DNA from 3 places in the Streptomyces sp. NPDC047886 genome. Region 3 is predicted to be linked to each of the others. Evidence: riboswitches for the same ligand, from Rfam matches in the RefSeq annotation. Region 3 holds a riboswitch; each other region holds the start of a gene.

Region 1 (3,916 bases), on a different contig from region 3:
GCCCAGCTGCTCCAGCAGGCCATGACCGCCGCGGCCCCGGCCGGCACGCCGGTGCCCGTCGCGGATGTCGTCACCCCACCGCCCGGCGACCCCAGGGGCGGGGCGTTCGCCGCGAGCGTCCTGCCGCTGTCGCTGGCGGGCGTCGCGGCCGGAGCGGTGGTGACCCTGCTCGGGCTGCGTGGCCTGCGGGCCGCCACGGCGCTGGTCGGTGCCTCCACCCTGGTCGGACTAGTGGCGGTCGCGCTCGTACACGGCTGGCTGGGGGTGCTGGCGGGCGACTGGTGGATCGAGGCCGGGGCGCTCGCGCTGACGGCGCTGGCGACGGGTGCGGCCGTTGCGGGACTCGGGGCGCTGGCGGGACGGGCCGGGCTGGGACTCGGCGCCTTCCTGATGGTGCTGATCGGCAACTCGTTCTCCGGTGCGGCGAGCGCCCCGCAGCTGCTCCCCGAGCCGGCGGGGGCGCTCGGCCAGGTGCTGCCGCCCGGCGCGGGCACCGCACTGCTGCGGTCGGTCGCGTACTTCGACGGCGCCGCGTCCGGGACGGCGGCGCTCACACTCGCGGCGTGGGCCGGGCTCGGACTCCTGGCGGTCCTGGTGGCGGCCCGCCGTCGCGGCGGCGCCGCCGCGACGGACACCGTCGTCGGCGCCGGGCCGCGCAGGGAGGAGACGGCCCCGGCACCGGCCGCCTGATCACCGGAGCCCGCCGCGCACAGGCCGGCCGCGTGTTCCCGCCGTAGCGGACGGGGACACGCGGCCTTTCCGTATGCCGTCGACTGTCTTGTCACCGTCGGCACCCGCCCTGGGGCACTGGGGCCCTACCCGCGCCGAGGGTGAATTCATCGACACGTACCTCGCGGTGGTCGACCTGCTCGGCCGGATCAACCCGGCGCGCTCCACGCACACCTATGGCGCGCTGCGCGCCGCGCAGGCGCTGGTCGCACGGGCGTCCGCGCTGCGGGACGCCGTGACGTCGATGCACGACAGGGGCGGACATGAGGTGCACGCGCGGACCCTGGCGCGTGCGCTGCGCGCGCTGGACGGCGAGCGGCGTACCGGGAGGGTGACACTGCCTCAGGACCGCGCGGGGTGACCCGTTTGGCGTCGTGGGGCACCACATGGCCCTCGTCCGGACGGCGTACGCAAAGGGACGAATTTCGTACGGGGCGAGTTGCGGTGGCGCTGTACTCGTTTGGCGGAGCACCCTGCTCCGCCGCTGGTACCGGGATCAACAGCCCTCGCCCAACCGGCTGAACAGCCATTTTGTCCACCCGAACGGATCAGTCGTGACCAGGGTCACACCATGTCGTTCGCGCTCTGCAATCGGCGATCGGACGGGAAAGATCCGTGGCGACGACAAGCCCCCGCCACCGCGGCGGGGCGGTCCGGGCGGACGCCGAATCCTGCCGCCGGCCGGACGACGGGTCGACACGAGTGGATCGGCAGGAGTGGAGGACCCGAGCAAGCCGGGGCGACCACCGCGTCCAGCGGACCGGTCCCCCTTGGGGTGAAGCCGCGCGGGCGGCCGGGCATCTTCGTCAAGCCCGAACCCGACAGGTCATCCTTCACAGGCGGCTGACGAAGGGTTGCGCATGAACGCGCAGAATCATGTCCCGTCTCTGTCCCGTCTGTCCCGGGCGGGCGCCGTATCGGCCCTGACCCTCGCCGCCGTCGGCGGCACGCTGCTGGCGCCGGACGCCGCTCCCGAGGCGAACGCCGCGCCCGCCTACGCCAACAAGGCCCTGAACGTCGCCGCGTCGAAGAGGGGCGCCCCCTACCAGTACGGGGCGACCGGGCCGTACCGCTTCGACTGCTCCGGGCTGACGCTCTACTCGTACAAGAAGGCCGGCAAGAAGCTGCCCCGGACCGCGCAGCAGCAGTACAACTCGACGCGGCGCATCTCGGCGGGCAGCCGCCAGAAGGGAGACCTCGTGTTCTTCCACGGTGGCCGCGGCGTCTACCACGTGGGGATGTACGCCGGGAACAACAAGATCTGGCACTCCCCCAAGACCGGCTCGTGGGTGAAGCTGGACCGCATCTGGTCCTCGTCGGTCTCGTACGGGCGGGTGCGCTGACGCACCGGCCGGGCTCGGCATGAACGGCGGTACAGGGGCATTCGTCCGCGATGTCCGGCGACAGCCCCTGTACCGCACGCGAGAGCGGGGCGGCGGGGCGGACGGCGGGACCGAGTCGGGCACGCCGGTGACGCCGAGGAACGGGGCGGCGGAGACGCCGAGGAACGGGGCGGCGGAGACGCCGAGGAACGGGGCGGCGGAGACGCCGAGGAACGGGGCGGCGGTGACGCCGAGGAACGGGGCGGCGGTGACGCCGAGGAACGGGGCGGCGGCACCGCTCTCGTGGGGGTCGGCGGTCAGCTCTGGACGGGCACGCTCCAGGGCAGGGCGATCCACACCGTCTTGCCGCCCTCGTCGGTCGGGGTGACCGAGAGCCGGCCGCCGCACTCCGCCGTCAGCCAGCGGATGATCACCATGCCCCGGCCGTTGTCCTGTTGCACGGCGGCGGGCAGCCGCTGGGGCCAGCGGGGATGGCTGTCCGTGACGCCGATGCGCAGGCGCTCCTCGCGGTCCAGGCGCAGGTCCACCGTGAAGGTGGGCGACTGCCCGAAGGTGTGCTGGACGGCATTGGTGGCGAGCTCCGAGACGATCAGCCGGACCGTGTCGCCGATGTCCGTCCCGCCGGGGAGGCCCCATTCCGCGAGCACGTCCGCCACGTATCTGCGGGCGGCGGAGACCGAGGCGGGATCGCTCGGCAGAGTGACGGATGCTTCCTGATGATCTGCCATGGCGACGCTGTCCCTTTCCCACCGAGGCCGGACTCCGACATGTCGCGGATGCGTGACGAGAAACGGCCGCGGATTGTGCTTCCGCCAGACTGCCACTTATGTCGCGCCTGGTGGGAGCGATCCACCAAGATATGCATATATCTGTCGCTCAAAGCGGTGAACTCTGCTACGCGAGAACGGATTCGGCGGGCAGACTGAGGGGTTGACCCGGGACGGGAGGGGGTCGGGAGGAGTCTGCCATGGGCGGCACACGGCACGGGCCGGCGGTACGACGGCGCAAGCTGGGCGAGGAGTTGCGCGGGTTGCGTCTCGCCGCGGGGCTCACCAGCCGTGAGGCCGCCCGGCTCGTGGGCTGGCACCAGTCGAAGGTGAGCCGCATCGAGACCGGGACCAGTGGCGTCACCCACGTCGACGTGACCCGGCTGCTCGACGCGTACGGGGTCGACGACCTCCGGCTGCGGGCGCTGCTGGAGACGCTGGCCGGGGCGGCGGACGGCAGCCGTACGGGGTGGTGGCACGCGTACCGGGGGGTGATCCCGCAGCAGTACCGGGACTTCATCAGCCTGGAGGCGCAGGCGTGCGCGGCACGGACGCTGGAGACGTCCGTCGTGCCGGGCCTGCTGCAGACACCCGCGTACGCGCGGGCGGTGACCCGGGCGGCGCTGGAGGGGCTGCCGACGCAGACCGTCGACTCGCTGGTGCGGGTGCGGATCGCCCGCCAGGAGGTGCTGCGCGGGGAGCGGCCGCTGCGGCTGGAAGCGGTGGTCGACGAGGCGGTGCTGCGGCGGCAGGTGGGCGGGCCCGGGGTGATGCGGGAGCAGTTGCGCGCACTGCTGGAGCCCGCGCGGTTGCCCCATGTGCGGCTGCAGGTGCTGCCGTTCGCGACGGGCGGGTACGTGGGACTCTCCGGGTCTTTCGTTATCTTCTCCTTTCCGAACATTTCTGATCTGGATGTGGTTGTTCTCGACCACTTGACGAGTAGCCTCTACTTGGAGCGCACGGAAGACCTCGAGGCGTACGGCGCCGCGTTCCGCACCATGCAGGCCCACGCCCTGACGCCCGAGGACTCGTTGGATCTCATCGCCGGGATCAGTGCCGGCGCGTAGGGAGGGGCAC
Region 2 (3,916 bases), on a different contig from region 3:
CTCGCCGGAGCGGTGCGACATCATGCACTTGAAGCCGTTGCGCTGGGCCAGCTCGACGGCGTCGAGGGTCTCGGTCAGCGAACCGATCTGGTTCACCTTGACGAGCAGCGCGTTGGCGGCGCCCTCCTCGATGCCACGGGCCAGGCGCTCCGGGTTGGTGACGAACAGGTCGTCGCCGACGAGCTGCACCTTGGTGCCGAGCTTCTCGGTGATGACCTTCCAGCCCTCCCAGTCGTCCTCGAAGAGCGGGTCCTCGATGGAGACGAGCGGGTAGGAGGCGACGAGCTCCTCGTAGTACTCGGTCATCTCGGCGGCCGAGCGCGACTTGCCCTCGAACTCGTACGAGCCGTCCTTGTAGAACTCGGAGGCGGCGACGTCGAGGGCGAGCGCGATGTCCTTGCCCGGGACGTATCCGGCCTGCTTGACGGCCTCGAGGATGAGGTCGAGCGCGGCGCGGTTGGAGTCCAGGTTCGGGGCGAAGCCGCCCTCGTCGCCGAGGCCGGTGGACAGGCCCTTGTCCTTCAGGACCTTCTTGAGGGTGTGGTAGACCTCGGTGCCCCAGCGCAGCGCCTCGGAGAAGGACTCCGCGCCGACGGGCGCGATCATGAACTCCTGGATGTCCACGTTGGAGTCGGCGTGCGAGCCGCCGTTCAGGATGTTCATCATCGGCACCGGCAGCAGGTGCGCGTTCGGGCCGCCCAGGTAGCGGAAGAGCGGCAGGTCGGAGGCCTCGGAGGCGGCGTGCGCCACGGCGAGGGACACACCGAGGATGGCGTTGGCGCCGAGCGAGGACTTGTCCGGCGTCGCGTCCAGGTCGAACATCGCCTGGTCGATCAGCCGCTGCTCGGTGGCGTCGTAGCCGACGAGCTCCGGGCCGATCTGCTCGATGACGGCGAGGACGGCCTTCTCGACACCCTTGCCGAGGTAGCGGTTCTGGTCACCGTCGCGGAGCTCGAGGGCCTCGAACGCACCGGTGGAGGCACCGGACGGAACGGCAGCACGGCCGGTGCTGCCGTCGTCGAGGCCGACCTCGACCTCGACCGTGGGATTGCCTCGGGAGTCCAGGATTTCCCGGGCTACGACGACGTCGATGGACGGCACGAGCATCTCCTTCTGGGATGTGACGCGTGGAGTGCAGGGTCACTTTGGCCTTGCGGCAAGAGCCTAACCGCCTCAGGGCCCGCCGCCCGCGACCGCCCGCCTCCTGGGACGAAAAAGGGCCCAACGGCCAGCGTTCCGGGGCAAACGCCCACAAGGTTACTGCCGGGTAGCCCCGGGAACGGGTCGCGGTGGCGCGGCGACCCGGGGGGCGGCACGGCGGCGACCCGGGGGCGGCACGGCGCAGGCCGGGGCGTGCGGCGGGGTGGCCGGCGGCGCCGAGGTGCCGGACGGCCGACGACCCCGGACCGGCGCGTACGGGGTCGGGGGTGTCCCCGCACCCGCCCCGGCCGAAAAGCCGGGGGGGTGCGCCGGGCCGGGGTCGGCCTCGGATCAGGCGAGGTGGAGCTGCTGGCCGGGGTAGATGAGGTCGGCGTCCTCGACGATGTCCTTGTTCAGCTCGAACAGCTTCTGCCAGCCGCCCTTGACGCCCTCGGCCTCGGCGATCGAGGAGAGCGTGTCGCCGGCGACGACCTTGTACTCGCCGTCGCCCTTCTTGACCGTCTTGCCGGCCGGGGTCTTGACGGTCTTCGCCTCGGTCGTGGCCTTGGCGGGGCGCTCCTGGGCACGCGAGGCGCGCTCCGTGGACTTCTGCTCGGTCTGCTGCTTCGGCTGGGCCGGCTGCGCGGCGGCGCCGCCGTCGTACGCGGCGTTCGACAGGCCGACACCGCAGGACGGCCAGGCGCCCTTGCCCTGGCCCGCGAGGACCTTCTCGGCGATGGCTATCTGCTGGGACTTGGAGGCCTTGTCGGCGGTGGACGCGTAGGCGGTACCGCCGTAGGCCGCCCAGGTGGAGGCCGAGAACTGGAGGCCGCCGTAGTAGCCGTTGCCGGTGTTGATGGACCAGTTGCCACCGGACTCGCACTGCGCGACGCGGTCCCACTCGGCGGCGGTCGCGGCCGACGCGGACGTGGCGCCCATCAGCGGGGCGGCGACGGCGACACCGGTGACACCGGCGAACGCGGCGAACCGGGTGACCTTGGACGGGCGACGGTGCTTGCCCTTGCCGGAAATCAGCATGACGAATCTCCTCACCGACGCCTTCGAGGTGAGCTGTCGGGTTCGGGCCTGTGAGTTGCCCGGCCGCGCGATGTCGCGCGACTACACCCCAAGCCGGTTCCCGCCGTCGGGTGGGAGCGGTGATCCGCTCCCCCAACGGCCGGACCCGGCGCTAACCTTGGGTCCCCCGCTCCTGCCTACGGCGCTCGTAGCGACGACTGTTTCCGTCGGCCGGCGGCAGGATTCGGCGTACCGGTCGGACGGAGCCCGCGGTGGCGAGCGGAACGACGGTAAGCACAGAGCCCCGGCAAGTTCAAAGGGGGACATCAGGGTCATTCCCGCCCTACTTGCCTTCACTTTGCGGGCGTTTACGCAGGTGAGAGGCGGAGCGAGCCGAGGTCACGGGAGAGACACGCCAGTTGGAGCAAAGAGACTCATATCTCACTCGGACACAAGCGGACATACGCCCCGAACGCGCCCCTGAACTCCCCGCGAACTACCCCCGCTCCCCCGTCAGATCGAGGCTCTGGCCAGGGAGGATCAGATCCGGGTCGGCACCGACCGTCGAGCGGTTGGCGTCATAGAGGGCCGCCCAGCCGCCGGGGACCTCGTGCGCGTCGGCGATGGCCCAGAGGTTGTCGCCGGCGCGGACGGTGTACGTGCCGGCGGGACCGAGGCCGCTGGCGTCACGTGCCGATCCGTCACCTCGTGAGGTGTGTCGCCCGGATTCACGCTCGATGGACGAATTGTCACCTTCGATCGTTTCGTCCGTCACCTGGGCGCCCGGGCCGGCCGACGCCTCCTCCTTGGCGGGCTCGCCGCGGTGCTTGCCGGTGCCGGTGGAGGTGCCGTCCTGCTCGGCGCCGGGGGTCGCCTCGGGGGACGCGGAGGTCTCGGGGTCGACGATGCCGGGGACCCCGGTGGCGGAGCCGTCGACCCCGGCGCCGGTTCCTGCCCCGCCGGACGTTCCCCCCGTACCGCCCGAACCACCTGTACCGGATGAACCGGACCCTTCGGGCTTTACGGTCGTGTCGGAGGCGCCGGGGTCCGGGGACCCGGTGGAGCCGCCGGTCTCGTCCGGCGCGCCCGACCCGCTCGCGCCGTCCGCGCCGGAGCCGCCGGTCGAGGACGGCAGGCCGTCCGTCAGCCCGGCGATCGGGGCGCACGTCTCCCACGCCTTCGCGCCCCGGTCGGCGTACACCTTCTCGGCGATGGTGATCTGCTGGGCCCGGCTGGCGAGGTCGGCGCGCTGGGCGTAGGACAGACCGCCGTACGCCTCCCAGGTCTCCTGGGAGACCTGGAGTCCGCCGTAGAAGCCGTTGCCGTGGTCCGCGCTCCACATGCCGCCGGACTCGCACTCGGCGACCCGGTCCCACGTGGCGCCCTCGACGGCGGACGCGGTGCCCGCGCCGAGCAGCGGAAGAGCGATGGCGGACCCGGTCACCCCTGCCGCGACGACGAGGGCGGGAGCCTGGCGGGGTCGACGGTGTCGTCCGTTCCCGGAGCGCATGCGGTGTGCCTTTCGCGTGACTGCTGAGGTGACGGTGAACGTAGCGGCATTCGAACGTCAGTCACAAGTCGATGCAGAGGAGATTACGCGAAGATCACAGTGTTGACGCTGCGTCACTTTTCGAGGGGTCTGAACTCCACCGGGAGCGTGCGCAGTCCACGCATGATGAGCCCGCCACGCCAGCGCAAATCACCCGGATCCACCGCAAGTCGCAGGTCCGGCAGGCGGGTCAGCAGCGTCGCCAGCGCG
Region 3 (3,916 bases):
ATGCCGGCCGGGGATCTCCTCCAGGAACCGCGACGGCGGATTGTAGGCGGGCTGGCCCCATGCGCTGCGCATCGCCGAGCGGGTCAGGTAGAGCCGCTCGCGGGCGCGCGTGATACCCACGTACGCCAGGCGCCGCTCCTCCTCCAGCTCCTTGGTCTGCCCCAGGGCGCGCATGTGCGGGAAGACACCGTCCTCCATGCCCGTGAGGAACACCACCGGGAACTCCAGCCCCTTGGCGGTGTGCAGGGTCATCAGCGTGATGACGCCGGAGCCCTCTTCGTCCTCGTCGGGGATCTGGTCGGAGTCGGCGACCAGGGCGACCTGCTCCAGGAACTCCGCGAGCGTCCCGGCGCCCTCGCCCTCGCCCCGCTCCTGCTCGAACTCGAGGGCGACGGCGGCGAGTTCCTGGAGGTTCTCGATCCGGGTCTCGTCCTGGGGGTCGGTCGACGCCTGGAGCTCCGCCAGGTATCCGGTCCGCTCCAGGACGGCTTCCAGGACGACCGCCGGACCCGCGCCGGACTCGGCGATGGTGCGCAGCTCCTCCATCAGCGTGTTGAACCGCTTCACCGCGTTGGCGGACCTGGCCGCCATGCCGTACGCCTCGTCGACGCGGCGCAGGGCCTGCGGGAAGGTGATCTTCTCGCGCTGTGCCAGGGCGTCGAGCATCGCCTCGGCGCGGTCGCCGATGCCGCGCTTGGGGACGTTGAGGATGCGGCGCAGCGGGACGTTGTCCTCGGGGTTGGCCAGCACGCGCAGGTACGCGAGCACGTCGCGCACCTCCTTGCGCTCGTAGAACCGGACACCGCCGACGACCTTGTAGGGCAGTCCGACCCGGATGAAGATCTCTTCGAAGACGCGGGACTGGGCGTTCGTGCGGTAGAAGACGGCGACGTCTCCGGCCTTCGCCTCGCCCGCGTCGGTCAGCCGGTCGATCTCGTCCGCGACGAACTGGGCCTCGTCGTGCTCCGTGTCGGCGACGTACCCGGTGATCTGCGCGCCGGCCCCCGCCTTGGTCCACAAGTTCTTGGGGCGGCGGCTCTCGTTGCGCTCGATGACGGCGTTGGCCGCGGACAGGATGGTCTGGGTGGAGCGGTAGTTCTGCTCCAGCAGGATCGTCGTCGCGTCCGGGTAGTCCTCCTCGAACTGGAGGATGTTGCGGATGGTCGCGCCGCGGAAGGCGTAGATCGACTGGTCCGCGTCGCCGACGACACACAGCTCGGCCGGGTCCAGGTCCTCGTAGCCGGTGCCGACCAGCTCCCGTACGAGGGTGTACTGCGCGTGGTTGGTGTCCTGGTACTCGTCCACCAGGACGTGCCGGAAGCGGCGGCGGTAGTGCTCGGCGACGTCCGGGAACGCCTGGAGCAGGTGCACCGTCGTCATGATGATGTCGTCGAAGTCCAGGGCGTTGGCCTCGCGCAGCCGCGCCTGGTACATCCGGTACGCCTCGGCCAGCGTCTTCTCGAAACCGTCGACGGCCTGGTCGGCGAAGGTCTCCTCGTCGATCAGCTCGTTCTTCAGGTTGGAGATCTTGGCGCTGAAGGACTTCGGCGGATACCGCTTCGGGTCGAGGTCCAGGTCACGGCAGACCAGCGCCATCAGACGCTTGGAGTCGGCTGCGTCGTAGATCGAGAACGACGAGGTGAAGCCGAGCTTCTTGGACTCGCGGCGCAGGATGCGGACGCAGGCGCTGTGGAACGTCATGACCCACATCGCGTTGGCGCGCGGGCCGACGAGCTGCTCGACGCGCTCCTTCATCTCGCCGGCGGCCTTGTTGGTGAAGGTGATCGCCAGTATCTGGCCGGGGTGGACGTGCCGGGTGCCCAGCAGGTGGGCGATGCGGTGCGTCAGGACCCGGGTCTTGCCCGAACCGGCGCCGGCCACGATGAGCAGGGGTGTGCCGGTGTGCACGACGGCGGCCCGCTGCTGTTCGTTGAGCCCCTCCAGCAGCGCGGCGGGGTCCACGGCGGGCCGTGCGGCGCCGTCGCGGTAGTACCCGTCCCTGGCCGGAGGCACGTCGAACTTCCCGCCGAAGAGGTCGTCCGGGATCTCGTCCACGGCCGGGCCCTCGTCCTCGGGTGGCGGCGGGTGCTCCTCCGAAGCGTGGTTCGAGAGGTCCGCCAGGAAGCTGTCGTCAAAGAGGCTGCTCATCGCTTAACGAGTCTAGGCGGCCCCACCGACAGCCCGGGCCGGAACCGGACGCCTCACGCTGCGCCACCCGACGGCGACCCGGCGCTAAGGTCACGGAAATGTATCGGGCATATCGAACATCATCCTTCACAGCACCGCCACAGGTTGGCTAGCGTGCTCGCCCAAGCGGCCCGTTCCCTCAGCGGCGACCCACGCCGGTCGGGCTGCCCACGCCGAATCCGGCCTGCCCTCAGGCTGTCCGGAACCGGGGAACCACCCGAGCACCACCGGGGTGAATCGGCCCGCGCCGCCGGAGCAGGCGCGGCGCGGCCGTAGGGCACCTTCCGTATCGCCCGAACCCGACAGCTAACCCGGTAGGCGTCGACGGAAGGAGATGCCGGCCTTGGCGTCGCATCGCAAGCCGCGCAGCCGCACGACCCGTACGATCCGCTCGCACTCCCCCGCCGTCGGGTTCACGACGGCGGCGCTCGCCTCGGTGACCCTGCTGTCCACGCAGAGCGCCGGTGCCGCCCCCACGGACCCGGGTGCCGACGCCAAGCCGTCGGTCGAGGAGGTCCAGCGCAAGGTCGACGACCTGTACCGGCAGGCCGGTACGGCGACCCAGCAGTACAACAAGGCCAAGGAGGCCACCGACCGCCAGCGGCGCGAGGTCGACGGCCTGCTGGACGGCGTCGCCCGGCGCGCCGACGCCCTGAACGATTCGCGGCGCGCCCTGGGCGGGTACGCGGCCGCGCAGTACCGCTCCGGCACGCTCAGCCCCACGGCGGCGCTGATCTTCGCGGACAGCCCCCAGTCGTACGTGGACCAGACGCAGCTGATGGAGCGGCTGACCGACCGGCAGCGCCAGGCGGTCACGGACTTCGAGCGGCAGCAGGCCGAGGCGTCGAAGAAGCGCGCCGAGGCCACCCGGAGCCTGGAGTCGCTCACCGCCTCGCAGGCCGCCCTGCGGAAGAGCAAGGAGACCGTGCAGCGGAAGCTGGGCGAGGCCCGCACGCTGCTGTCCCGGCTGACGGCCGAGGAGAAGGCCCGGCTGGCCGAGCTGGAGCGGCGCCGCGAGGCCGAGGCCCGCCGCCGGGCGGAGGAGAAGGCCGCCGCCGAGGCGGAGGCCGAGCGCCTGCGTCAGGAGGAGCAGCGGCGGCAGGCGGCGGACGCGGCGGCCCAGGAGCAGGCGCCGGAGCAGACCGGGGACGGGGACGCGCAGGAGCGGCAGCCGGTCGCGCCGGACGGCGACTACGCCGCCAAGGCCGAGAAGGTGCTCGCCTTCGCCCGGGCGCAGATCGGCAAGCCGTACGTGTGGGGGGCGACCGGCCCGAGCTCGTACGACTGCTCGGGGCTGACCCAGGCGGCGTGGCGGGCGGCGGGCGTCGAGCTGCCGCGTACGACGTGGGAGCAGGTGAAGGTGGGCCAGCGGGTCGCGACGGAGGATCTGCTCCCCGGTGACCTGGTCTTCTTCTACGACGACATCAGCCACGTCGGCATCTACATCGGCGGCGGCCGGATGATCCACGCCCCGAAGCCGGGCACGAACGTCCGCGAGGAGTCGATCTACTACATGCCGATCTACGGCAGCGTCCGCCCGGCCTGACCACCGGGCGCGGGGGCGGGTTGACCACCGGGCTCGGGGCGGGTTGACCGCCGGGCTCGGGGCGGGTTGACCGCCGGGCCGATCGCCGACCTGACCGCCGGGCCCGAGCCGGGCCGATGGCCGACCCGACCGCCGGGCCCGAGCCGGCCTGACGTCGGCCTGACGTCAGCCTGACCGCCGGGC

What was found. A riboswitch is a leader RNA that binds a small molecule or an ion and turns the genes downstream of it on or off. The one in region 3 is predicted to bind cyclic di-AMP.
Region 1: linked by a shared signal. The riboswitch ahead of ACGF5U_RS29235 (C40 family peptidase) and the one ahead of ACGF5U_RS10115 (NlpC/P60 family protein) in region 3 are both predicted to bind cyclic di-AMP.
Region 2: linked by a shared signal. The riboswitch ahead of ACGF5U_RS23055 (transglycosylase family protein) and the one ahead of ACGF5U_RS10115 (NlpC/P60 family protein) in region 3 are both predicted to bind cyclic di-AMP.

What each region holds. Positions count from the first base shown of each region.
Region 1 covers NZ_JBIDCF010000012.1:138,867-142,782, reverse strand. The annotation lists gene ACGF5U_RS29245 (ABC transporter permease) at 1-690, shown strand, start outside; gene ACGF5U_RS29240 (hypothetical protein) at 764-1,090, shown strand; cyclic di-AMP (ydaO/yuaA leader) riboswitch at 1,382-1,586, shown strand; gene ACGF5U_RS29235 (C40 family peptidase) at 1,590-2,072, shown strand; gene ACGF5U_RS29230 (ATP-binding protein) at 2,369-2,800, opposite strand; gene ACGF5U_RS29225 (helix-turn-helix domain-containing protein) at 3,040-3,906, shown strand.
Region 2 covers NZ_JBIDCF010000007.1:40,298-44,213, forward strand. The annotation lists gene eno (phosphopyruvate hydratase) at 1-1,107, opposite strand, end outside; gene ACGF5U_RS23055 (transglycosylase family protein) at 1,492-2,178, opposite strand; cyclic di-AMP (ydaO/yuaA leader) riboswitch at 2,182-2,372, opposite strand; gene ACGF5U_RS23060 (transglycosylase family protein) at 2,654-3,667, opposite strand; gene ACGF5U_RS23065 (cytochrome P450) at 3,781-3,916, opposite strand, start outside.
Region 3 covers NZ_JBIDCF010000002.1:976,462-980,377, forward strand. The annotation lists gene pcrA (DNA helicase PcrA) at 1-2,148, opposite strand, end outside; cyclic di-AMP (ydaO/yuaA leader) riboswitch at 2,349-2,523, shown strand; gene ACGF5U_RS10115 (NlpC/P60 family protein) at 2,522-3,733, shown strand.